Regions from separate parts of the Streptomyces sp. Pv4-95 genome, predicted to be linked through region 3. Evidence: riboswitches for the same ligand, from Rfam matches in the RefSeq annotation. Region 3 holds a riboswitch; each other region holds the start of a gene.
What was found. Region 3 has a riboswitch for thiamine pyrophosphate ahead of QOM21_RS00420 (purine-cytosine permease family protein). Riboswitches for the same ligand answer to the same signal wherever they lie in the genome.
Positions count from the first base shown of each region.

Region 1: linked by a shared signal. The riboswitch ahead of thiO (glycine oxidase ThiO) and the one ahead of QOM21_RS00420 (purine-cytosine permease family protein) in region 3 are both predicted to bind thiamine pyrophosphate.
Region 2: linked by a shared signal. The riboswitch ahead of QOM21_RS10790 (thiamine ABC transporter substrate binding subunit) and the one ahead of QOM21_RS00420 (purine-cytosine permease family protein) in region 3 are both predicted to bind thiamine pyrophosphate.
Region 4: linked by a shared signal. The riboswitch ahead of thiC (phosphomethylpyrimidine synthase ThiC) and the one ahead of QOM21_RS00420 (purine-cytosine permease family protein) in region 3 are both predicted to bind thiamine pyrophosphate.

Region 1 covers NZ_CP127172.1:6,116,122-6,121,974, reverse strand. Annotated here, with positions in the region: gene thiE (thiamine phosphate synthase) at 1-573, opposite strand, end outside; gene QOM21_RS26790 (Rv2175c family DNA-binding protein) at 690-1,055, opposite strand; gene QOM21_RS26785 (NAD(P)/FAD-dependent oxidoreductase) at 1,212-2,453, opposite strand; TPP riboswitch at 2,610-2,722, shown strand; gene thiO (glycine oxidase ThiO) at 2,720-3,946, shown strand; gene thiS (sulfur carrier protein ThiS) at 3,943-4,158, shown strand; gene QOM21_RS26770 (thiazole synthase) at 4,168-4,962, shown strand; gene pknB (Stk1 family PASTA domain-containing Ser/Thr kinase) at 5,109-5,853, shown strand, end outside.
Region 2 covers NZ_CP127172.1:2,459,998-2,465,850, forward strand. Annotated here, with positions in the region: gene QOM21_RS10775 (hypothetical protein) at 1-124, shown strand, start outside; gene QOM21_RS10780 (ABC transporter ATP-binding protein) at 192-1,262, opposite strand; gene QOM21_RS10785 (ABC transporter permease) at 1,263-3,023, opposite strand; gene QOM21_RS10790 (thiamine ABC transporter substrate binding subunit) at 2,999-4,078, opposite strand; TPP riboswitch at 4,183-4,303, opposite strand; gene rlmN (23S rRNA (adenine(2503)-C(2))-methyltransferase RlmN) at 4,337-5,443, opposite strand; gene QOM21_RS10800 (phosphatidate cytidylyltransferase) at 5,724-5,853, opposite strand, start outside.
Region 3 covers NZ_CP127172.1:89,095-94,947, forward strand. Annotated here, with positions in the region: gene QOM21_RS00405 (nitrate- and nitrite sensing domain-containing protein) at 1-119, opposite strand, end outside; gene QOM21_RS00410 (pyridoxamine 5'-phosphate oxidase family protein) at 473-1,153, opposite strand; partial or broken gene QOM21_RS00415 (LUD domain-containing protein) at 2,168-2,334, opposite strand; gene QOM21_RS00420 (purine-cytosine permease family protein) at 2,546-3,946, opposite strand; TPP riboswitch at 3,937-4,031, opposite strand; gene QOM21_RS00425 (Tn3 family transposase) at 4,209-4,547, opposite strand; gene QOM21_RS00430 (DUF418 domain-containing protein) at 4,653-5,741, opposite strand.
Region 4 covers NZ_CP127172.1:4,096,805-4,102,657, reverse strand. Annotated here, with positions in the region: gene QOM21_RS17980 (DUF5326 family protein) at 1-216, shown strand, start outside; gene QOM21_RS17975 (IclR family transcriptional regulator) at 715-1,485, shown strand; gene QOM21_RS17970 (SsgA family sporulation/cell division regulator) at 1,590-2,012, shown strand; gene QOM21_RS17965 (YibE/F family protein) at 2,069-3,454, opposite strand; TPP riboswitch at 3,524-3,681, shown strand; gene thiC (phosphomethylpyrimidine synthase ThiC) at 3,676-5,454, shown strand.

The DNA.
Region 1 (5,853 bases), 6.0 Mb from region 3:
GACCACCACGATCCGCCGCGCGCCGGCATCCAGCACCTCGTCCAGGTTGTCGGCGTCGATCCCGCCGATCGCGAACCAGGGGCGCTCGGGGGCGCGGGAGGCGGTGTGGCGGACCAGGTCGAGGCCGGGGGCGTGGCGGCCGGGCTTGGTGGGCGTCGGCCAGCACGGCCCCGTGCAGAAGTAGTCCACGCCCGGTTCGGCGATCGCGGCGTCCACCTCTGCCTCGGCGTGGGTGGAGCGGCCGATGAGCACGCCCGTGCCGAGGACGGCGCGGGCCGCGGGCACCGGGATGTCGCCCTGTCCCAGATGCAGCACCTCGGCGCCGGCGGCGTGGGCGACGTCCGCGCGGTCGTTGACCGCCAGCAGCTTGCCGTGCCGCCGGCAGGCGTCCGCGAGGACTTCGAGGTGGTCGAGCTCCTCGGCCGCCTCCATGCCCTTGTCGCGCAGCTGGACGATGTCCACACCGGAGGAGAGCACCGCGTCCAGGAACTGCGGGAGGTCGCCCTGCCGCTTGCGGGCGTCCGTGCACAGATACAGCCGGGCGTCGGCCAGGGCCTGTCGTGCGGTGTCCATCGGGCGGTGTCCCCCCAGGTCGGCGGTGTACGGGCCGGACGGTCCGGCCCGTACACCCCTCGGATGCGGTTACGGATGCTGGTGTGTGCTGATGTGCGCGTGTTCGCGCCGGTGCGTCAGACGGCGAGCGCCTGAGCGCGGCGCTTCACCTCCGTGCCGCGATTCTCGCGCAGCGCCTGCGCCGGGGTGCCGGGCAGGCTCTCGTCGGGCGTGAAGAGCCACTCCAGCATCTCCTCGTCGGCGAAGCCGTCGTCGCGCAGGAGGGTCAGGGTCCCGACCAGGCCCTTGACGATCTTGCCGTCCTTGATGAAGTCGGCCGGCACGTGCAGTGCCCTGTTCTCGCCGCGGCGCACCGCGATCAGCTGGCCCTCCTTGACCAGCTGCCGGACGCGCGTCACCTCGAGGTCGAACTCTTCGGCGATGTCGGGGAGGGTGAGCCAGGCGGGGACGAGTCCATCGATGTTTGCGTCAATCTCGGTCACAGGACAAGCGTGCCACCTCGCACTGACAGCCGGTAGCCGGGCATCGCCGTAAGGGCCCCGCGGGCACACCGCTGGGTGAGCCGCGCGGGCCGCCCCGCCTGGTGGCCCGGCCCTCCTCCGGCGGCGCGGCGCCCGGTGAGCGCCCCGATCCGCCCGCTACCGGGCCGCCGATTTCAGCGGTACGGAGGCCAGTGCCGCACGGTCGGGATCCAGCCTCGTGCCGCGCTCGATGAGCTTGCGCCCCTGCGCGAGGTCCCGGGGGCGCCCCACGGCCAGCAGCGCCACCAGGGCGCCCTCGCGCAGCCACAGCACCGTCCATGCGGCGCCGGCCGGATCGCCGCGCCAGACCAGCGTGTCGGCCGCCGGGTGGTGGCCCGCGTACTGCACGAACCGGCCGAACTGCTCGGACCAGAAGTACGGGACCGGGTCGTAGACCATGCCGGGCGCGGCGCCGCGGGCGATGTTCTCGGCGACCGTGCGCGGGCCCTGGAGGGCGTTGTCCCAGTGGTGGATCAGCAGCCGGCGGCCGTAGCGGGCGGACGGGAAGGAGGCGCAGTCGCCGACCGCGAACACATCGGGGGCGGAGGTGTGCAGCCACTTGTCGGCCACCACGGAGCCGTCCTGCGGGGCCAGCTCGATTCCCGAACCGCCCAGCCAGCCGGTCGCCGGCCTGGCACCGATGCCGACCACCACCGCGTCGGCGGGCAGCGTCGTGCCGTCCGCCAGCTCGACCGCGCCCGGCCGAACGGAATCGACCGGTACGCCGGTGCGCAGCTCGGCCCCCGCCTCGGTGTACCAGCTGGTCATGTGGCCTGCGACCTCGGCGGGCAGCGCACCGGCCAGCGGGCGGTCGGACGCCTCGACGACGGTGACCGGGCAGCCGGACTCGCGGGCGGCGGTCGCGAACTCGGCACCGATCCAGCCGGCCCCCACGACGACGATGCGCTTCCCGGCGGCCAGCACCGGCCGCAGCCGCTCCGCGTCGTCGAGGGTGCGCAGCAGATGGACGCCCGGCTGCGACTCACCGCCCGGCAGGTGGATCGGATCGGCGCCGGTGGCGATCACGGCGTAGTCGTACGGCACCGGCCCGTCGGCCGTCTCGACGACATGGGCGTCCGGCGCCAGGCCGGTGACCGGCCTGCTGAGCTGCAGATCGATGCCGAGGGCGGGGAAGTCGACGTCGAAGGCGGAGCCGTCGGCCTTGCCGAGCAGCACCGCCTTGGACAGCGGGGGCCGGTCGTACGGCTGGTGGGGCTCGTCGCCGAGCAGCGTGATCGCGCCGCGCCAGCCCTGTTCGCGCAGCGCGACCGCGGTCTGCACACCCGCGATTCCCGCGCCGACGATCACCACGCGCGGCGTGCGGTCAGGGGCCTGGGAGGACTTGCTCTGCTCGCTCACCCGATCACTCTAGGACGGCGGGTCGCGCCGTTCGCAGCAGCGCGCAAGGAGATCTCTGACACAGCGTCACCGGGGCGCTCGCGGGTAGGCCGGCCCGCCGAAGGCCCGGGGGCGCTCCCTTACGACGTGTCGCGGGCGCGTATTAGGGTGACGGGTACACGCACTCGCGGGAGCCCGGACGCACCGGGCTGAGAGGGAGGCTGGCCGGCCTCCGACCGTACGAACCTGATCCGGGTCATGCCGGCGAAGGGAGGGGCTGGACGCCCATGCATCCACCTGCCACACCATCGGCTCCTGCGGACACGCACCCCGATGTCCTCGTCATCGGGGGCGGCATCATCGGACTGGTCACCGCCTGGCGGGCGGCCGGCCGCGGGCTGCGCGCCGCCGTGGCCGACCCCGCGCCCGGCGGTGGGGCCGCCCGCGTCGCCGCGGGCATGCTCGCCGCCGTCACCGAGCTGCATTACGGCGAGCAGACCCTGCTCGGGCTCAACGTCGCCTCCGCGGAGCGCTATCCGCGTTTCGCGGCCGAGCTGGAGGAGTCCAGCGGGCAGCGGATCGGCTACCGCAGGTGCGGCACCCTCGCCGTCGCCCTGGACGCCGACGACCGCGCCCACCTCCGCGAGCTGCACGCGCTGCAGACCCGGTCGGGGCTGGATTCGCAGTGGCTGACGGGGCGCGAGTGCCGCCGTCTTGAGCCGATGCTCGCGCCCGGCGTACGCGGCGGTCTGCGGGTGGACGGCGACCACCAGGTGGACCCGCGCCGGCTGGCGAGCGCCCTGCTGATCGCCTGCGAACGCGCCGGGGTGGCCTTCCACCGCAGCTGGGCGGAGCGGCTGACGGTCCAGGGCGGCCGGGCGGCAGGCGCCGGGCTCGCCGACGGCACCCGCCTGTCGGCCGGCCAGGTCGTGCTGGCCGGGGGCAGTCACAGCGGGCGGCTTGCCGGTGTCCCCGAGGAGGTGCTGCCGCCGGTGCGCCCGGTCAAGGGCCAGGTGCTGCGGCTGCGCATGCCGGAGCCGCCACGCGGGGGCTCGCCCCTGCTGTCGCGCACCGTACGGGCGGTCGTCCGCGGCGGCCCGCTGTATCTGGTGCCCCGGGAAGACGGGGAACTGGTCGTCGGCGCCACCAGCGAGGAGCTGGGCTGGGACACCACCGTCACCGCCGGCGGGGTCTACGAGCTGCTGCGGGACGCGCACGAGCTGGTCCCCGGCATCACCGAGCTGCCGCTCGTCGAGACCTGCGCGGGCCTGCGTCCCACCTCGCCGGACAATGCCCCGATGCTGGGCCCGACCGCGCTGCCCGGCCTCCACCTGGCCACCGGCCACTTCCGCAACGGGGTGCTGCTGACCCCGGTCACCGGCGACGCGATGGCCGAGGTACTGGCCACCGGAAACCTCCCGGAAGAGGCCCGCCCCTTCTCCCCCGCGCGCTTCTCCGCCACCGCCGGTGCGCGGCCGGAAAGCGCCCGCGCCCCACAGGAGCAGCCCGTATGAGCGCCCCGACCGTATCCGTGTCCGTCAACGGCGAGTCCCGCGACGTCCCCGCCGGCCTCACCCTGGACCGGCTCGTCGCGACCCTGTCCAAGGCGCCGGCGGGTGTCGCCGCCGCGGTCAACGAGACCGTGGTGCCGCGCACCCGCTGGCCCCTCACCCCCCTCGGCGACGGTGACCGCGTCGAGGTGCTCACCGCGGTCCAGGGAGGCTGATCCGCACCGATGGCCGATGATCTTCTCACCATCGCCGGGACCACGTTCCGGTCCCGTCTGATCATGGGGACCGGTGGCGCGCCCAGCCTCGACGTCCTGGAGCGTGCGCTGCTCGCCTCCGGTACGGAACTGACGACGGTCGCCATGCGGCGCCTGGACCCGACCGTGCAGGGCTCGGTGCTGTCCGTGCTGGAACGGCACGGCATCCAGGTGCTGCCGAACACCGCCGGCTGCTTCACCGCGGGCGAGGCGGTCCTCACCGCCCGGCTCGCCCGGGAGGCGCTCGGCACGGACTGGGTCAAGCTGGAGGTCGTCGCCGACGAGCGCACCCTGCTGCCCGACCCGATCGAGCTGCTGGACGCCGCCGAGACGCTGGTGGACGACGGCTTCACGGTGCTGCCGTACACCAACGACGACCCCGTGCTGGCCCGCAAGCTGGAGGAGGTGGGCTGCGCCGCGATCATGCCGCTCGGCTCCCCCATCGGCTCCGGCCTGGGCATCCGCAACCCGCACAACTTCCAGCTGATCACCGAGCGGGCCGGGGTCCCGGTCGTGCTGGACGCCGGTGCCGGCACCGCCTCCGACGCCGCGCTCGCCATGGAGCTGGGCTGCGCGGCGGTGATGCTGGCGTCCGCGGTGACCCGGGCCCAGGAGCCGGAGCTGATGGCGGACGCCATGCGGCACGCGGTCGAGGCCGGCCGGCTGGCGCACCGCGCGGGCCGGATCCCGCGCCGGCACTTCGCGCAGGCGTCCTCGCCCGCCGAGGGCGTGGCGGAGCTGGATCCGGAGCGACCCGCGTTCTGACCGGCGGGCCGCCCTCCGCTCCGGGCCCGGGAGCGGCGGGCGGGCACCGTCCGGAAACGGCGGTCCTGTCACCGTTCGGCTGCAGTACGCCGCGGGGGACCGCCGCGGCGTACTCCTGTCGGTGCTTCCTCGTAGACTCGTCTGCCGTGGATACCACCCTTCAGGACCCGCTCGTGGGCCAGCTGCTCGACGGCCGCTACCGCGTCCAGGCGCGCATCGCCGCCGGCGGTATGGCCACCGTCTACCGGGCCGTGGACACCCGGCTCGACCGCGTGCTGGCGCTGAAGGTCATGCACCCGACCCTCGCGACGGACCAGGCGTTCGTCGAGCGCTTCATCCGCGAGGCCAAGTCGGTCGCGCGCCTGTCCCACCCCAACGTGGTGGGCGTCTTCGACCAGGGCGCGGACGGCACCTACGTCTATCTGGCGATGGAGTACGTCGCCGGCTGCACCCTGCGCGACGTCCTGCGCGAGCGGGGCGCCCTGCAGCCGCGGGCCGCGCTGGACATCCTGGAGCCGATCCTCGCGGCCCTGGGCGCCGCGCACCGCGCCGGCCTGGTGCACCGCGACATGAAGCCGGAGAACGTCCTCATCGGCGACGACGGCCGGGTCAAGGTCGCCGACTTCGGCCTGGTGCGCACCGTCGACACCCAGACCACCTCCACCGGCGCGATCCTGGGGACGGTCTCCTACCTCGCCCCCGAGCAGATCGACAGCGGCACGGCCGACGCCCGGGTCGACGTCTATGCCTGCGGCGTGGTGCTCTACGAGATGCTGACCGGCGCCAAGCCGCACACCGGCGGTTCCGCGGCGCAGGTCCTCTACCAGCACCTGCACGAGGACGTACCGCCGCCCTCGCAGTCCGTCCCCGGCCTGGCGCGGCAGCTCGACG
Region 2 (5,853 bases), 2.4 Mb from region 3:
CGGTTCGCCGCAGGACGGCAGCCCCGCACGGGCGGCGGGAGCCGGGGACGGCGCGGAGGCCGGGCCCGGGCAGGACGGCCGGCCCGCTCACTCCTTGGCCGGCGACCGGACCGGCTCCGCGTAGGGATCGACGCCAGGACCGCCTCGGAGGCCCACACTCGGCCCGGACCCGAACCGGCTCGCGCCCCTCCCTACTCCGCCGAGGCGTCCAGGATCACGACGTCCTCCGCGGCGAAGGCAACGCCCACCCGCTCCCCGCTCTCCGGCGCGTCCCTGAGGGCGCAGGCCGCCTCCAGCGCGGGCCCGCCGGCCGGCTGGAGCAGCAGGGCGACATGGGTGCCGCGGAACGTCCGGGCGGTGACCGTGCAGGGCAGGCCCTCCTCGGCGGGGGTCAGCCGCACCCCGGCCGGGCGGACGAGAAGGCGGCACGGTCCGTCCGGGGTGCCGTCGGGAACCGGCACCTTGCCCCAGGGGGTGGCGGCGGCCTCGCCCTGCACGGTCGCGTCGACCACGTTGTCGAAGCCGAGGAAGCGGGCGACGAAGGCGGTGGCGGGCCGCTGCCAGACCTCCAGCGGGGTGCCGGTCTGCGCGATGCGCCCGTCCTGCATCACCACGACCCGGTCGGCGAGCGCGAACGCCTCGCCCTGGTCGTGCGTGACGGCCAGCACGGTCGTCCCCAACTCCTGGAAGAGGCGCCGCAGTTCGACGACCAGCCGCTCACGCAGCCCGCGGTCGAGCTGCCCGAGCGGCTCGTCGAGCATCAGCAGCCGGGGACGCGGGGCGAGCGCGCGGGCCAGGGCGACGCGCTGCTGTTCGCCGCCGGACAGTGACGCCACGGCGCGCCGCTGGGCGCCGGGCAGGCCGACGAGTTCGAGCAGTTCGGCGACCGTACGCTCCTGGTCGGCGCGCGAGGCACGCCGCATCCGCAGCCCGAAGGCGACATTGCCCGCGACGTCGCGCTGCGGGAAGAGCTGGTGGTCCTGGAACATCATGCCGACCCCGCGCCGGTGCGTGGGCACTCCCGCCTGGTCCCGCCCCTCCAGCAACACCCGCCCCGCGTGGGCCTGTTGGAGTCCGGCGACGACCCGCAGCAGAGTGGACTTCCCGCTGCCGCTCGGCCCCAGGACGCACACGATCTCGTGCGCGACGACATCCAGGTCCACCGCGTCCAGTGCGGGCCGTCCACCGGGGTTGTCGAACCGGACGGTCACGCCGCCCAGTCGCAGCAACTCCTGACCGGCGGTCAGGTCCTGTGCGGTCATCTAGAACTCCCCGGTGTGGTCGGCGGTTCCCCCGGCCGTGCCCGTGCGGGGCCGGAGGCGGAGGCGCTCCAGGGCCAGCAGGGCCCCGGCGCACACCACCATCAAGACGGTCGACAGGGCCATCGCCTGCCCGTAGTTCTGCTCGCCGGCCCGCCCCAGCAGCCGTGCGACGGCCACCGGCAGGGTCGGCTGGTCGGGCCGCGCGATGAAGACGGTGGCCCCGAACTCGCCGAGCGACACGGCGAAGGCGAAGCCGGCGGCGATCAGCAGCGCCCGCCGCACCATCGGCAGGTCCACCTCGCGCCACACCCGCCAGGGTGAGGCGCCGAGCACCGCGGCGGCCTCCCGCAGCCGGCCGTCCACCGCCCGCAGCACGGGCAGCATCGTCCGGACCACGAACGGCACCCCGACCAGTGCCTGGGCGAGCGGCACCAGCCACCACGAGGAGCGCAGGTCCAGCGGTGGCCGGTCGAGCGTGATCAGGAAGCCGAAGCCGACGGTCACCGCCGAGACCCCGAGCGGCAGCATCAGCAGCGCGTCGAACCCGCGGACGAGCCGGCCTGCCGCGGGGGCCTTGCCCGCGGCGCGGCGGCGCGAGGCGGGGAGGGTCAGGGCGGCGGCCGCCAGACCGCCGATCACCAGCGCGATCAGCGTCGCGACGGCCGCGTAGCCGAGGGAGTTCCACAGCGCTTCGAGAGGGGCGACGGCGAAGGTGCTGTCGGCGGTCGCGGCCGAGCGAAGCGTCGCGTAGAAGACCGTGCTGTAGCCGTCCGGACCGGCGAACGAGCGCTCCGCGAGCACCAGCAGCGGAGCGATGAGCAGCACGGCGATGACGGTGAGCGTGCTCCACAGCAGCGCCCACTGCCCGGCGCCGCGCGGCCGCCGCGCGGTCTGCGACGCGTCGACGAGCCGCAGGGCGGACTCCCGGCGGCGCACCGTCCAGGCGTGCAGCGCCAGCAGGCCGAGGACCGCGGCGAACTGGAGCAGGGTCAGGACCGCCGCGGTCGGCAGGTCCAGGAAGTCGGCGGTCTGCCGGTAGATCTCGACCTCCAGCGTCGAGAAGGTGGGGCCGCCCAGGATCTGCACCACCCCGAAGGAGGTGAAGGTGAAGAGGAAGACCATCAGGGCGGCGGCCGCGACGGCCGGTCCCAGCGCGGGCAGCGTCACCCGCCGCCAGGCCGCGAACCGTCCGGCGCCCAGCACCCGGGCGGCCTCTTCCTGACGGGGGTCGAGCTGCCCCCACAGGCCGCCGACGGTCCGTACGACCACCGCGTAGTTGAAGAAGACATGCGCCAGCAGGATCGCCCACACCGAGGTGTCCAGCCGTACGCCCCACAGGTCGTCCAGCAGGCCGCCCCGCCCGACCAGCGCGAGGAACGCCGAGCCGACGACGACGGTCGGCAGCACGAACGGCACCATCACGACGGCCCGCAGCAGCTGTTTGCCGGGGAAGTCGAAGCGCGCGAAGACATACGCGCCGGGCAGCGCGATCAGCAGCGTCAGCGCGGTGGAGGCGGCCGCCTGCCAGACGGTGAACCACAGGACGTGCAGCAGGTCCGGGTCGCCGATCACCTCACCGATCCGGGAGAGCTGCCACTGCCCGCCGTCCTTCAGCCCCCGCCCGACGATCGAGACGACGGGGTAGGCGAAGAACAGCGCGAAGAAGGCGAGCGGCAGGGCCATCAGGCCGAGCCGCACCGCCGTTCCCCGCGCGGTGTTCCCGCGGCGGCCGTGGGCTACTTCAGAACGAGCGAGGACCACTGCTTGATCCACTGTTCGCGGTTCTCGGTGATGTTCTCGGGGGCGAGCGTCGCCGGCTTGTCGATCGTCGCGCCGTACTTGGTGAACACCTCGGGCAGCTCGGCGTCCTCGCGGGCCGGGTTGACGAACATCTGCAGCGGCACGTCCTCCTGGAACTGCTTGCTCAGCAGGAAGTCCAGCAGCGCCTTGCCGCCCTTCTCGTTCCGCGCGCCCTTGAGCAGGCCGCCGAACTCGATCTGGCGGAAGCAGGTGCCGGTCGCGACGCCGGTGGGCGCCTGCTCGGGCTGCGGCTTCTTGTCGAGGACCTCGGCCGGCGGGCTGGACGCGTAGGAGACCACCAGCGGCTTGTCGCCCTTGCCCTTGGCGGCGGCGGAGCCCGTGAACCGCTCGTAGTACGCCTGCTCCCAGCCGTCGACGACCTCGACGCCGTTGGCCTTGAGCTTCTTCCAGTAGTCCTGCCAGCCGTCGGCGCCGTACTTCGCGATGGTGCCGAGCTGGAAGGCGAGGCCCGGCGAGGACGTCGCGGCGTTCTCCGTCAGCAGCAGCCCCTTGTACTCGGGCTTGATCAGGTCGTCGAAGCTCTTCGGCGGCGCGATCTTGTGCTTCTCGAACCAGGCGCGGTCGTAGTTGACGCAGGTGTCGCCGTAGTCGAGGGGGGTGACGCGGTGCTCGGCCTTGTCGAGCTGGAGCTCGCCCGGGACGCTGTCCAGGCCCTTGGCCTTGTACGGGCTGAAGATGCCCTCGTCCAGGCCGCGGGAGAGCAGGGTGTTGTCGATGCCGAAGAACACATCGCCCTGCGGGTTGCCCTTGGACAGGATCGCCTGGTTGACGGCCTTGCCGGCATCGCCGCCCTTGAGCATCTTGACCTTGTAGCCGCTCTTCTTCTCGAAGTCGGCGAGCACCGACTTCGACACGTTGAAGGAGTCGTGGCTGACGAGCGTCACGGTCTTGGCGTCCGTGTCGCTCCCACCGCCGGAGCCGCCGCATGCGGCGAGGGCGCTCATACCGACCGCGGCGGCGAGGGCGGTCGCGATGACCTTGCTGGTGGTGCTCACTGATTTCCTCCTGGCTGGCCAGGAAGAGACGCGGCCCCGCCCGGGGTCCACCGCCGGGGGCGTCGAAGGACGTACCGGGCAGCGACCGGGGCGGGGCGCAACAGCATGAGTGACGACCGAACTTCCTACCCGGAATGACCCGGGCGAGGTTCAAGGGTCTGCGGGCACCGTATGACTACGACGCGTCCGCACTCTCAGCGCTGTGGCGCTCCCCTGTCGGAATGTGCATTTGTTCGATCACACGGTACCAGCGAGCGGTCAGCGTTCCGAGGCCGCGAGCTGCCCGCAGGCCCCGTCGATCTCCTGGCCGCGGGTGTCCCGCACGGTCACCGGGACGCCGTGCGCCTCGATGGCCTGCACGAAGGCCCGCTCGTCCTCGGGCCGCGAGGCGGTCCACTTCGAGCCGGGCGTCGGGTTCAGCGGGATCAGGTTGACATGGACGCGCTTGCCCTTGAGCAGCCGTCCCAGCAGGTCACCGCGCCACGCCTGGTCGTTGATGTCCCGGATCAGCGCGTACTCGATGGAGATGCGCCGCCCGGACTTCTCCGCGTACTCCCAGGCCGCGTCCAGCACCTCGCGGACCTTCCAGCGGGTGTTGACGGGCACCAGTTCGTCCCGCAGCTCGTCGTCCGGGGCGTGCAGCGACACCGCGAGCCGGCACTTGAACCCCTCGTCGGCGAACCGCAGCATCGCCGGCACCAGGCCGACGGTGGAGACGGTGATGCCGCGCTGGGACAGCCCCAGGCCGTCCGGCTCGGGGTCCGTCAGACGCCGGATGGCGCCGACCACCCGCTTGTAGTTGGCCAGCGGCTCGCCCATGCCCATGAAGACGATGTTGGAGAGCCGCGCCGGGCCGCCGGGCACCTCGCCGTCGCGCAGCGCCCGCATCCCGTCGACGATCTGGTGCACGATCTCGGCCGTCGAGAGGTTGCGGTCCAGCCCGGCCTGGCCGGTGGCGCAGAACGGGCAGTTCATGCCGCAGCCGGCCTGCGAGGAGATGCACATGGTGACCCGGTCCGGGTAGCGCATCAGCACGGACTCGACGAGCGTGCCGTCGTGCAGCTTCCACAGCGTCTTGCGGGTGGTGTCGTCGTCGCACGAGATGTGCCGCACCACGTTCATCAGGTCCGGCAGCAGCTCCGCCGCCAGCTTCTCGCGCGCCGCCGCCGGAATGTCGGTCCACTGCGCCGGGTCGTGCGCGTAGCGGGCGAAGTAGTGCTGCGACAGCTGCTTGGCACGAAAGGGCTTCTCACCGATCGCGGCGACCGCCTCACGGCGCTCGGCAGGTTCAAGATCGGCAAGGTGCCGCGGGGGCTTCTTGGCCCCGCGCGGCGCGACAAAGGTGAGTTCTCCGGGTGCAGGCATGGTCCGTCCAGTGTGGCAGATCGCCCGCACCGCCCCGGTCCCCGGCGGAGTGGGGGCCGTCACCCCGGGCGCCGTGACCACCTCGGGCCTCATCGGACAGCGGCGCCAGGTCGGCCCCGGGCAGGACCACGGGCAGCCGGCACGCCATGGGCAAGCCCCCGGAAGCACCACCGCGCCCCGGACAACGAGAAACCGCCCGGGCGCTATCGCCCGGGCGGTTTCCCATAAAGCTGCTCTCCAGCCGCTTCCTGCCGCGTGCCGGTTGTCCTGCCCGTCCCCGTCAGCCGGCGCCCACGAAGATGACGAACAGGAGCCAGACGACCGGGGCGGTCGGCAGCAAGGAGTCGAGGCGGTCCATGATGCCGCCGTGGCCCGGCAGCAGGGTGCCCATGTCCTTGATCCCGAGATCG
Region 3 (5,853 bases):
ACTTTGACCATCAGCTTGGTCAGGGGTACGTCGATCCGCTCGCCAACTGCCACATCAGCGCGCAGGTTCTCCGACTGGTCCACCAGCCGCTGTGCGGTCATGACCACTTGGGCACTCATCGCCAGAATAGGGACGATTGCCAACCAAATGAGCAGCGTACGCAGACGCAGGGTCCGCTGCCGACGAGTCGTCGACTGCCCTCGTGCGCCTTCGGGTTCTATGGGAGACATCAGTCCTCGGGGAAGCGGGGAACACTGGGGACGGTCCAACAGCCGAGACCAGACGCAGTCCTGGGTTCAGGACTGGGGGAAGCCCGGTTCGGCTTTGGTGCGATGTGGGGGGGCGATCATAACCAGCCACACCGGAGAAACGGAGAGATGACTTCCGTTAACCATGTGTGGTATTGGCGATGGAGACGTTTGCACACGGGACGGCGTTCGGGCGCCGGCGGGCCGTCTCGGGGAGCCTCGGCTCACCCGAGTCGGGTGCCGCTGCGGGAGCTGATGTGCGCGGGGGGTGCGATGCCGCCGGGGAGGAGGGGGTCGGCTTCCGGTTCGCCCCAGGTGGAGACGAGGGGCAGGACGCCCGCCCAGATTCCGAGGGCGGCGTCGGGCCCGTCGCCGTCGTCCGGGCCGCCGGTGCGAATCTTGATCGATGCCTCTTCGAGCGAGATGGCGAGCAGGGCGGTGGCCGCCAACTCCTTACGGTTCGGCTGCCGTGCGTAGTCCCACTGACCGGGTGTGGCGTTCTCGGTCAGGCAGCGCAGCCCCTCCAGCTTCTCCTCGGGGCCAGTGACAAGGCGCGGGATGCCGTAGACCATCGCGCTGCGGTAGTTGACGCCATGCTCGAACGCCGACCGTGCGAGCACGAGGCCGTCCACATGCGTCACGGTGACGCAGACCGTCGCGTCGGGCGAGGCGACCAGGCTTCGGCTGGCCACGGAGCCGTGGAAGTAGAGGTTTTGTCCGTCGCTTCCGTAGACGGTGGGGACAACCATGGGATGCCCGTTGACGACCACCCCGAAGTGGCACATGAAGCCTGCGTCCAGGATCGCGTTGAGCTCTGCACGGTCCAGGCTTCCCTGTTCTCGCAGACGACGGTGGCGGGTGCGGTCCGTCTCCGGAAGCGTGGTGGAGAGTTGGCGGTGGTTCACGTCAGCCCTTTCACAAGTGGGGTGGCGTAGCGGGGTTTCGTAACGTGGCGGCTTGGGCTGAGGGCTTGCGATGCGTTCGAAGCCGCGAGCCATGCATGACGGGGCCGGTCCCGCCATAGACGACCGGGGGCCGCATCCGGCGCCCCTTTGCCCGCGGGAAGCAGGTGAGGGGCGAGCCGTCTGTCGGCTGCCCAGGCCCGCGCCCCGCCGTTCACGCAGGGGCATGCCTGACAGGTGAGCCGGGGCCCGGTGCGGCCGTACGCTACCGATATCGCTGCCAAGACGCCAGTGTTCAACGAAATCAGCTGCACAAAACTCAAATCGCTGCGGAAACCCTTGCGGGGATCAGCTGGCGTATGTCAGTCTCATGATCGCCGGCGAACGAGAGCAGTGGTCATCTACGGGGTGTCCTGCTGCCACCACGATCACCGTCAGGACGCCTCACTGACCGTGGGTCTGCATCTGACGTGCCTGCTCGGCGATCTGTCAGCAATCCTGTCTTTGTGAGGTGTCGGAAAGGCCGCCCGCTACCTGCCACACCCGCTCCAGCGACGGGTGGGCCAGCGATGGCACTCCGCAGCCCACCCCGGCCACGACAAGGGCTGCTGTCACTGCGGCCGCCCGGAGCTCCGCGCGGCCGGCGCATCGGGTTGGGTGGTCACCGGTGCGGCCGCGGGCACCGCGTAGGCCGTGGCAGAGCCTGCGTAGGCGGTGACCCGGGCAGCGGGCAGCGGGCAGCGGGCAGCGGGCCGACCATGGGCGGTTGGGAGGCTGAAGGCGGGGCGAACGAACTGTACCGGCGCGGGTGCCGGCGGTCGCGCCAGGGCAGTCTGGGCGAGCACCTGATGGCCAGTCAGGGTCGCCGGTCTCCCTCGGTCGGGCGCTGTGCACCAGCGCGGGCGCCTCGGTGGCGCGATCGGGTGCCGCCACCCGGCGCCGGCTCCCCCCTGATCCAGCTTTCGCGAATCTGCCACTACCCGGCGTCAGGGAACCGCGGTCCCCCTACGTGGAGGGCAGCCTCTCGATGCCCATGACGGTGATCAGCGTCTCGGGAAGGGCCAGGCGCATCCTGCCGTAGCCCCCGGACTCGACCACTGACAGGTGCCGGTCTCGGCGATCGCGAAGTTGGTGCCGGAGATCGCCACCTCTGCCGCCATGAACTTCTCGCGTAGCGTGCCGCGTCCTCGGCGTCCTCGGCACTGTCGGAGGCGTCCACGCCGCGACCGCCCCCTCCCGTACCCGCGAGCGTGATGATCTCGGATGCGTCGCCCCGGGTCCGCTGTCGGGCGCAGCCACCGCCCCAGCTCCCCCGCCAGTGCGTTCGCGCGGGCAGCGTGCCGACGGGCACCAGGGCGAGCACCCATGGCATGCTCTCGGCGATCGCCGCCCCTGTCAGCGGCGGGAACGAAGCCGCAAGGGCGCGTAGACGATGAGTGCCACGAGGAAGGCCACGTAGTACGACAGGTCGGCGCCGTGCAGTGCGTCCGCGATCGGGCCCACGTACAGGCTGGTGTTCATGAACGGTATGGCGGCGGCGAAGGCGGCGGCGAAGGCGAGCAGGGCGGGGTAGGCCGGCTGTCGCCGCTCGGACTCAGCGGCGATGTCGAGCGCCGCTCCGCCCCGTGCGCGGGCCCGCGCACGCCAGTCGACGATGACGATCGCGACGAAGCCAGGAATCCAGTAGCCGACGAACAGCAGCACGTTCTGGAAGCGCGCGGTGGTGTCCGCCGCGTGCATCCACAGCACGAGGGGGAATCCGAGCGCGGCCGCGAGGGCGGCGGCCGCGGGGCGCGGGATGCGCACCCCGACCGTCTGCAGGGCCAGCGAACCGCTGTAGTCGTTCATCGCGTTACTGCACAGCGCGGCCAGCGCCACGGCGAGCAGCCCGAAGCCACCCAGCGCCCCACCGCCGAGGAGCTCGCTCACCCCGCCGGCCGTCTGGTCGGTCAGCACGGAGGCGCCCCACAGCCCGAGCGTCTGGACGGCCACGAAGGACACCACAAGGCCGAGCAGCGTGTACCAGAACATGCGTGTACGCGAGGTCGAGGCCGGCAGGTAGCGGCTGAAGTCACTGGCGTACGGGGCCCAGGACAGGGCGAGACTCAGCGCGATGGTGCTGGTCAGGGCGAAAGCACCGACACGGTCCGCACCATGGACGGAGCCGTGGGCTGCGGGGTGCACGCCGTCCAGCAGCCGCCAGGCGATCAGCGCGAAGGCCGCGCCGAGCACGAACGTCATGACGATCTGCAGGCGGTGGATCGCCTCGTAGCCGAAGACTCCGAGGACACCTTGGGCGACCAGCATGACCAGGACACCGAGCCAGAAGGGCCAGCCGCACAGCCGGGCCAGCGCGTCCCCGCCGAACAGCCCGATCAGCGCGTCCCACGCGATGGAGGACAGCCACTGCAGGACCCCGGGCAGCGCGACGGCCCGGCCGAACGCCAGCCCAGCCAGAGGCAGTTGACCTGCTCCGGTCCGGCTTCCCCAGGTCCCCAGGTAGGCGGTGGGCACCGCACCGAGGACCGTACCGAGCACGACGGCAGCGAGCGCGGTGGCGAAGTCCAGGCCGAGCGCGACGCCGACCGTGCCGGTGAAGACGCCGGTCATGGTCAGATTGGGGGCGAACCACACGGTGAAAAGGCGCCCGGCCGTGCCGTAGCGGTTACTCTCCGGAATCGGCTCGATGCCGTGCGCCTCGACGGTCAGGTCGCCGGGCGCCGCAGGCATCCGGCCGTCGAAGGCGGCCGGCCTGCCGTCGGCGGTCAGCCCACTGGAAACATGCGTCCACGACATGAAGACATCCCTCCGCCAGTACGAACTGGTTCAGGTTCGACGGGTGTGATCTCAGCCCCCTGGTGGGGCACCCCGTGTCCGGTATGCCAAACACCTTAACGCGCCCTCTGGTGTGCTCATGCAGGCGGGGAGAGGACGGTGAGGGTGCCGGACGGACATCGCGCTCGGCAACCTCTCCCCCGCACACTTCAGGTGCGGACCGTAACTGCCGCTTTCCCGGGCGCGGCCCTCTGGTTCAGCGGGCGTGAGTGACCGGATCGACCTATGCCGCTTGCCGACCCTCCGCCGACCTCCGCCACCCGCCCCTGCCCCTGCCCCGCCCGGAGGCACCTTCACACCGGGCGGTCTTGGTCAAACGTAGCGATCCGGGCACGGTCGGGAGCAGCAGGTCCAGCCCCTTGGTCATGTCGAGACGGTAGGTGCCGTGCGGGTTGATGCCCGACCAGAAGAGCGCGGTCGGTCCGCGCCTGTCCTCGTCGGACAGCTTTTTCGCCCCGGCCCGTTCGGCGAGGACCTGCTGCGACAACAGAGTGTTGACGTGGACCAGCGCGGACTGGAGCAGGTGGAGCCCGACATCCACCTGAGCGTCGTCCGTGTGCATCCCAATGGAACGGCTGAGGGGGAAGTCGTGGGCTCCAAGATCCTTTCAGTGTCCGGCCGCTCGCCTGCGTCCGCTGAGGCTCCCGGCCGAGACTGGCTGCTGGAGTCAGCGCCGTAGCAGTCGCTTCTGCACCGATTCCAGCGGTCCGTGCTCGAACCGCCGCAGCCACAGGCGTGCCCCGATCACCAGCACCAGGCACATCGCCGCCCACAGACCCATCACCCACCACGGGCCGCTGTCCGCCCAACGGGACGCCAGACCCAGGCCGATGCCGTAGCAGCCCAGCATGGCGAGCACGTTCTGCAGTACGTAGCAGGACAGGGCCGTACGGCCGACGGAGGTCAGGGCGGAGGTCAATGGGCCCGGGTGGCGGAGCCGGTCCATCACCATGCCGACGAGGCCGAGGTAGCCGATCGCCAGCACCGGCGCCGCCACGTACCGCTCCAGGAAGAAGAAGTCCGAACCGCCCAGCACGGCAAAGGTGGTGAGGGGTAGGCCGATCCCCAGTCCCCACCCGGCCAGCCGACGTCGAATGCGCCGCCCCGCTGCATCGCTCTGAAAGGCCCCGCCCCTGAAGAGCCGTACGCCGAGCAGGAACAGGAACACCAACAGCCCGAAGGAGAGCACCGGTTCCATGCGCAGCACCATGGCGTGCGACAGCCGGAAGGCGACCTGTTCCGCGTAACCGCCCTTGGCGTACAGCGCCACGGCCTCGGCGTCGGGTCCGCCATCCGTCCCGCCGCCCGATGCGAGCAGCATGGCAGCCGTGAGCAGCGTCATCGCCACCAGGTGGAGTCCGCCCATGACGATCCACGTCACGCGCTGGGCCCGCGCGGAACGCGTGAGCAGCCAGGCCACCAGCAACGCGACCACCGCGTACCCCATCAACACATCCCAGGCAAAGACGAGTACGAAGTGCACGGTCCCCTCGGCGAAGAGGAACAGCGCCCGCCACGTGTACCGGCCCGGCCACGGCTGCCCGCGCTTGGCAGCCGACCGGAACTGGATGGCCAGCCCGACCCCGAAGAGGATCGTCAGCATCGACAGAAACTTGCCGTTCGCGAGGGACCGGAAGATCGTCTCCGCCACCCCGGCAAGGGATGACGAGTAGTGAGCCTCCATCGAGGTTCCGGCGTTCCCGCTGAGGACGCCCCACTCGGCGCCCGGCCCGGCGAAGATCCAGACGTTGCTCATCAACGTCCCGAGAATCGCCACCCCACGCAACACATCCAGCAACGGCAGGCGCGCCCGCGCCCCGCAGCCTGCGCTCCCGGTGGCCCCCTCCGCCGCTACGACCGACTGCGTC
Region 4 (5,853 bases), 4.0 Mb from region 3:
GGGATATTCGCAGGGCTTCCGTGGTGGGTCACCTGGGTCGTGGTGCCCGTCATCCTGATCGTCGTCTTCGGCGGTCTGATCGCCTCCGCGGTCAGCGTACTGATCAGCCTGCTGTTCAAGGTGCTGATCGCGGCAGCGCTGATCGCCGGAGTCGTCTACCTCGTACGCCGATTCAACGGCTCGTCCTCCTCGTCCTCGTCGAAGGGCGACTGGTAGAGCCCCGATTGAGCGGCAGCCCCGGCCGGAACCGGTAACTCCGGCCGGCCCGGCAGCCCGGCCCGGCACGGCATCGCCCGGCGGTGAAGGCGCCGCCGCGAGCTGCCCGCCCCGCGCCACCCGCCGCGCGTCCTCATCGCACGCGCCCCCGCGTCCCCGCCGAACGCCCCGATCCGCCACCAGGACCGGGGCGTTCCGCGTTTTCCCGGTGCCGTTCGCCGTACACAAGGCGCTCATGAACGGCTCCGTCATGGCATGCATGGTCAACAAGTGCGCCAGGCGAGTTAACTCCCCAGCCATTCGGGCTACGGCTTCGATCGGCCCGGCTAGAGTTCGGGGCGCAGGCGTCTTCCGGACGGAAAGTTCCGGAAAATACCGGAAGCGGCGGCCGACAGGGCGTCGCCGACGGGGCGCTGGGAGACGCGCGCGGCGCGGGAGAGGGTCCCGCGACGGGGCTCCGTGCCCCAAGGGGACAGAACCTGGGGGTTGGCGTTGGCAATTGTGAACGGCGAATCCGCTTCTCACCCCACGCTGATCGGATCGGTGCAGCGCGCACTTCGTCTGCTGGAGGCGGTGAGCGCGCACCCCGACGGAGCACCCGCGAAGCAACTCGCCCGGGAGATCGGCCTCCCCCTCCCGACGACCTATCACCTGCTGCGGACCCTGACCCACGAGGGATATCTGCGCCGCGAGAACGGCGTCTTCGTGTTCGGGGAGGCGGCCGAGGCCATCGGCCAGGTCGGCGCCCGGCGCCGGCAGCGCGTCCATATCGCCGAGGCGCTGGCCATGGCCGGACGGGAATTGGGCGCCGCCGTCTACTTCGCCGTCTACCGCGAGGGTGAAGTGGAAGTAGTGGCGGTGACCGACGAGCCGGATCGGCCGCCGGTCGAGGAGTGGGTGGACTTCCGCACCACCGCGCACGCACATGCGATCGGACAATGCCTGCTCGCGCAGTTGGACGAAAACGCCCGTAAGGAGCATTTGTCCCGATATCCAGTGCAGTCCATAACGCCATTTTCCGTGCGATCAGAGGACGATCTGCTGCACCGTTTGGATACGGTGCGTCGCGGTCAAGCCGCTTTCGAGCATCAGGAATATGCCCTGGGCACCGTCTGTTCGGCGATCCCCATCCAGGTCGGTACCGCGGCCGCCACCCTGGCGGTTTCTCTTCCGGTCTCCGAGCTGCATCGATTGCGTAACGTGACGAGCCGACTACGGAAAATGGCGGAGGCGACACTAACGACACTCGCCTTCTCTATCAGTATCTGAAAACTCACTCCTTGTGATCTGCTTGCACGTGACAGACGATGGCGTCAATAGGGCTTCGGGGGACGATTCCCGGCCATCTCCGATCAAGTGCGGGGCAGTGGTTGATGACCGACACAGTTCAGGCAGAAGTGATCATGAGCTTTCTCGTCTCGGAGGAGCTCGCGTTCCGGATCCCGGTGGAGCTGGATTTCGACAGCGCCGATCCGTACGCCGTCCGGCTCACCTTCGATCTCCCCGGTGATGTGCCCGTGACCTGGGCTTTCAGCCGCGAACTGCTTCTGGACGGGCTGAGCCGGCCGTCCGGTGAGGGCGATGTGCGCATCGAACCGTCCTCCGCGGAGCACCTCAGCGACATCTTCATCAGCCTCCAAGTCGGTGCGGAGAAGGCCCTGTTCCGGGTCAGCGCGCCCCCGCTGGTCGCCTTCCTGGACCGGACGGACCGGTTGGTGCCGCTCGGCAAGGAAGAGGTCTTCGACACGCTGGAGGCCGTACTGGACCGGATCCTCACGGAGGCGCCGGCCGGCTGATGCCCCGAAGGGCCGGCCCAGTCGGTCATGCCCCGCCGACCCGGCCGTGCCGGTCCTCACTGCTTTCGGCGCCTGCCCCGCGACCCGCGCCGTCCGGACCGCCCCCGCGCGGCGCTTCGCTGTGCCCCGAAGCCGTCGGCAGCGCCCGGTGAGGAGGCGCCGGTGTCCGGTGCGGTGCCGGGCGCCGCCGTGCTCTGCCCCTTGCGGTCCGCGGAGACGACCATCGCCGCGAGCAGCGTCGTCAGCGGCACCGAGGCGACGAGCCCGATGCTGCCCACCAGCGTGCGCACGATCTCCTCCGCGACCACCTCGCTCGTGGCGACGGTCCCCACATCGCTCTGTGCGATCGAGAACAGCAAAAACAGCGGCAGTGCGGCGCCCGCGTAGGCCAGCACCAGCGTGTTGACGACGGACGCGATGTGATCCCGTCCGATGCGCATCGCCGCGCTGTAGAGCGTGCGCCAACTCGCCGACGGATTGGCCTCCTTCAGCTCCCAGACCGCGGCGGTCTGGGTCACCGTCACATCGTCGAGCACACCCAGCGAGCCGATGATGATCCCCGCCAGCAGCAGGCCCCGGATCTCGATGTCCGGGTACAGGCCGTGCACCAGCCCGGTGGTGTCGTCGGTGTTACCGGTCAGCAGCGCCCAGCCGACGAACACCGACCCGAGCAGGCCGATCAGCAGCAGTGAGGCGAGCGTCCCGAGTACGGCGACCGACGTTCTGGCGGTCAGCCCGTGGCACAGATAGAGCGCGATCAGCATGATCGCGCTGCCCCCGACCACCGCCACGACCAGCGGATTGGAGCCCTGCAGGATGGCCGGGAGGATGAACAGCGTCAGCACGCCGAAGCTCGCCAGCAGCGCCACCAGCGCGAGAACCCCGCGCAGTCGTCCTACGGCCACGACCGCGAACGCGAAGATCGCGGCGAGCACCCACATCGGGAAGCTCCGGTCGACGTCGCTGACCGAGTACTGCAGATCCTTGGGCGCCTTGGGGGAGTACGCGACCACCACGTCCTGCCCGGTCGTGTAGTGCCGCGAGGCGTCCGGGGTCACCACCGTCTGGAACGTCCGCCCGGCGTTCTCGCCCGTGGTGACCTTGATCGTCACCTGCTCGCAGTCCTTGCCGGTCGTCGACCCCCCGCTCGGTGGCTGCCCCGGCGGCGGCGTGGGCTGCGGCTGCTGCTCGGCATGGACGTCGGCGCAGTTGACCTTGTCCACCTGGAGCACCGTCGCCTGCTCGGTGGGCTGGTCGAAGCCCACACCGGACGGTTTGTGAGAGGGCGCGCCGCCGGGCCAGAGCACGGCCAGACCGACGACCACCGCGACGGCGAACGGGATCAGCACGGCCGCGATGACCTTGCGCAGATGACGGGACACCGGCGCGGCAGGCGCGTGGCCGTGCGCGTGGGAATGCGTATGGGGCTCCTGGCTGCTCACCGCCCGATCATCGCAAGAACCCAGGGGCCCCCTGGCCACCGCGCCGCATCGGCAGCTACCGTGGTGGCACTTTGCAATCGCGGGAGCTCGGAGCACCGGGCTGAGAGGGCGCTGACCTCCGCGGGACGTCCGGCAGACGCCGGAACGCAACCCACGGGAAATCGCTGCGTCGACCGCCGAACCTGTTACCGGGTAATGCCGGCGTAGGGAGTTGGGTCAATATGACTCTGCAGGATGCACGCACGCCCGAAAACGGTGCCGGCGACGGCGTCGAGCCGACGATCGGCTGGCACAAGGGCTATGTCTCCGGTTCGCGGCCCGACCTTCGGGTCCCGGTCCGGAAGGTGCACCTCACCAACGGCAAGGACGTGACGCTCTACGACACGTCAGGTCCGTACACCGATCCCCAGATCGAGACCGACGTCCGCCGCGGTCTCGCGCCGCTGCGGGAGAACTGGATCGTCTCGCGGGGCGACACCGAGGAGTACGCGGGCCGGCCGCTGCGGCCGGAGGACGACGGCCTCAAGCACACCTCGCCGCGCGGCGGCCTCAAGAACCTCGATGCGGTCTTCCCGGGCCGCCCCCGTCTGCCGCGCCGCGGCCGGGACGGCGCCGCCGTCACCCAGCTCGCGTACGCGCAGCGCGGGGAGGTCACCGCGGAGATGGAGTACGTCGCCATCCGCGAGAACGTCACGCCCGAGTTCGTGCGCGACGAGATCGCGGCGGGACGCGCGGTGCTGCCGGCCAACATCAACCACCCGGAGATCGAGCCGATGATCATCGGCAAGAACTTCCTGGTGAAGGTGAACGCCAACATCGGCAACTCCGCGGTCACCTCCTCGATCGAGGAGGAGGTGGACAAGATGACCTGGGCGACCCAGTGGGGCGCCGACACGGTCATGGACCTCTCCACCGGCCGCAACATCCACACCACGCGCGAGTGGGTGCTGCGCAACTCCCCCGTCCCCATCGGCACCGTCCCCCTCTACCAGGCACTGGAGAAGGTCGACGGCAAGGCCGAGGAGCTGACCTGGGAGATCTACAAGGACACCGTCATCGAGCAGGCCGAACAGGGCGTCGACTACATGACGGTGCACGCCGGCGTGCTGCTCCGTTACGTGCCCCTCACGGCCCGCCGCAAGACCGGCATCGTCTCGCGGGGCGGCTCGATCATGGCCGCCTGGTGCCTGGCGCACCACCAGGAGTCCTTCCTCTACACGCACTTCGAGGAACTCTGCGACATCCTCGCCTCCTACGACGTCACCTACTCACTCGGTGACGGCCTGCGCCCCGGCTCCATCGCGGACGCCAACGACGAGGCGCAGTTCGCCGAGCTGCGCACTCTCGGGGAGCTGAACACCATCGCCAAGCGGCACGGTGTCCAGACGATGATCGAGGGCCCGGGACACGTCCCGATGCACAAGATCAAGGAGAACATCGACCTCCAGCAGGAGATCTGCGAAGAGGCGCCGTTCTACACCCTCGGCCCGCTGACCACCGACATCGCGCCCGCCTACGACCACATCACCTCCGGTATCGGTGCCGCGATGATCGCCTGGTGGGGCACCGCGATGCTCTGCTACGTCACGCCCAAGGAGCACCTGGGCCTGCCGGACCGCGACGACGTCAAGACCGGCGTCATCACCTACAAGATCGCGGCCCATGCGGCGGACCTCGCCAAGGGCCACCCAGGCGCCCAGGAATGGGACGACGCGCTCTCCGACGCCCGCTTCGAGTTCCGCTGGGAGGACCAGTTCAACCTGGCCCTCGACCCGGACACCGCCCGGTCCTTCCACGACCAGACGCTGCCCGCGGAACCGGCGAAGACGGCCCACTTCTGCTCGATGTGCGGCCCGAAGTTCTGCTCCATGAAGATCTCCCAGGACATCCGCCGCGAACACGGCGGCGACCTGGCGATCGACCCCGAGGCCGGCATGGCAGAGAAGTCCAAGGAATTCGCAGCAGCAGGCAATCGCGTCTACCTGCCCCTCGCCGACTGACCCCTGCTGCGACCCGACCCGAACCAACCGAGCGCCGTCGCCGGAAGCTTCCCCATCCGGCGACGGCGCTTCGGCGTCGCTGGCCAGGGCGCATCGTTAAGGGTGTTGAGGTGCGGCGCCCCGAAAGAGAAATCAAGGCGCCGCATTCTGCGTATCAGTTGGGATCATTGAGCTGATTTCTTAACGCCCGCTGCGTACGGAAATGAGCGCGCCTGCCATCATATGCGCCCTCAGGCGCTCACCGTGAAAGGCATCCCGAGGCCGTCGCGAACTCTGGGCGGAGGATGCCGTCGTGTTCGCGCCGGATCAGGAGCGGGAATTCGGTCGGTGCCGAGGGGATCTCCGTGGGCATTGGCGGAATCCACGCGGGTGTGAATGGCGGGCCGTTGGGGTTGCCGT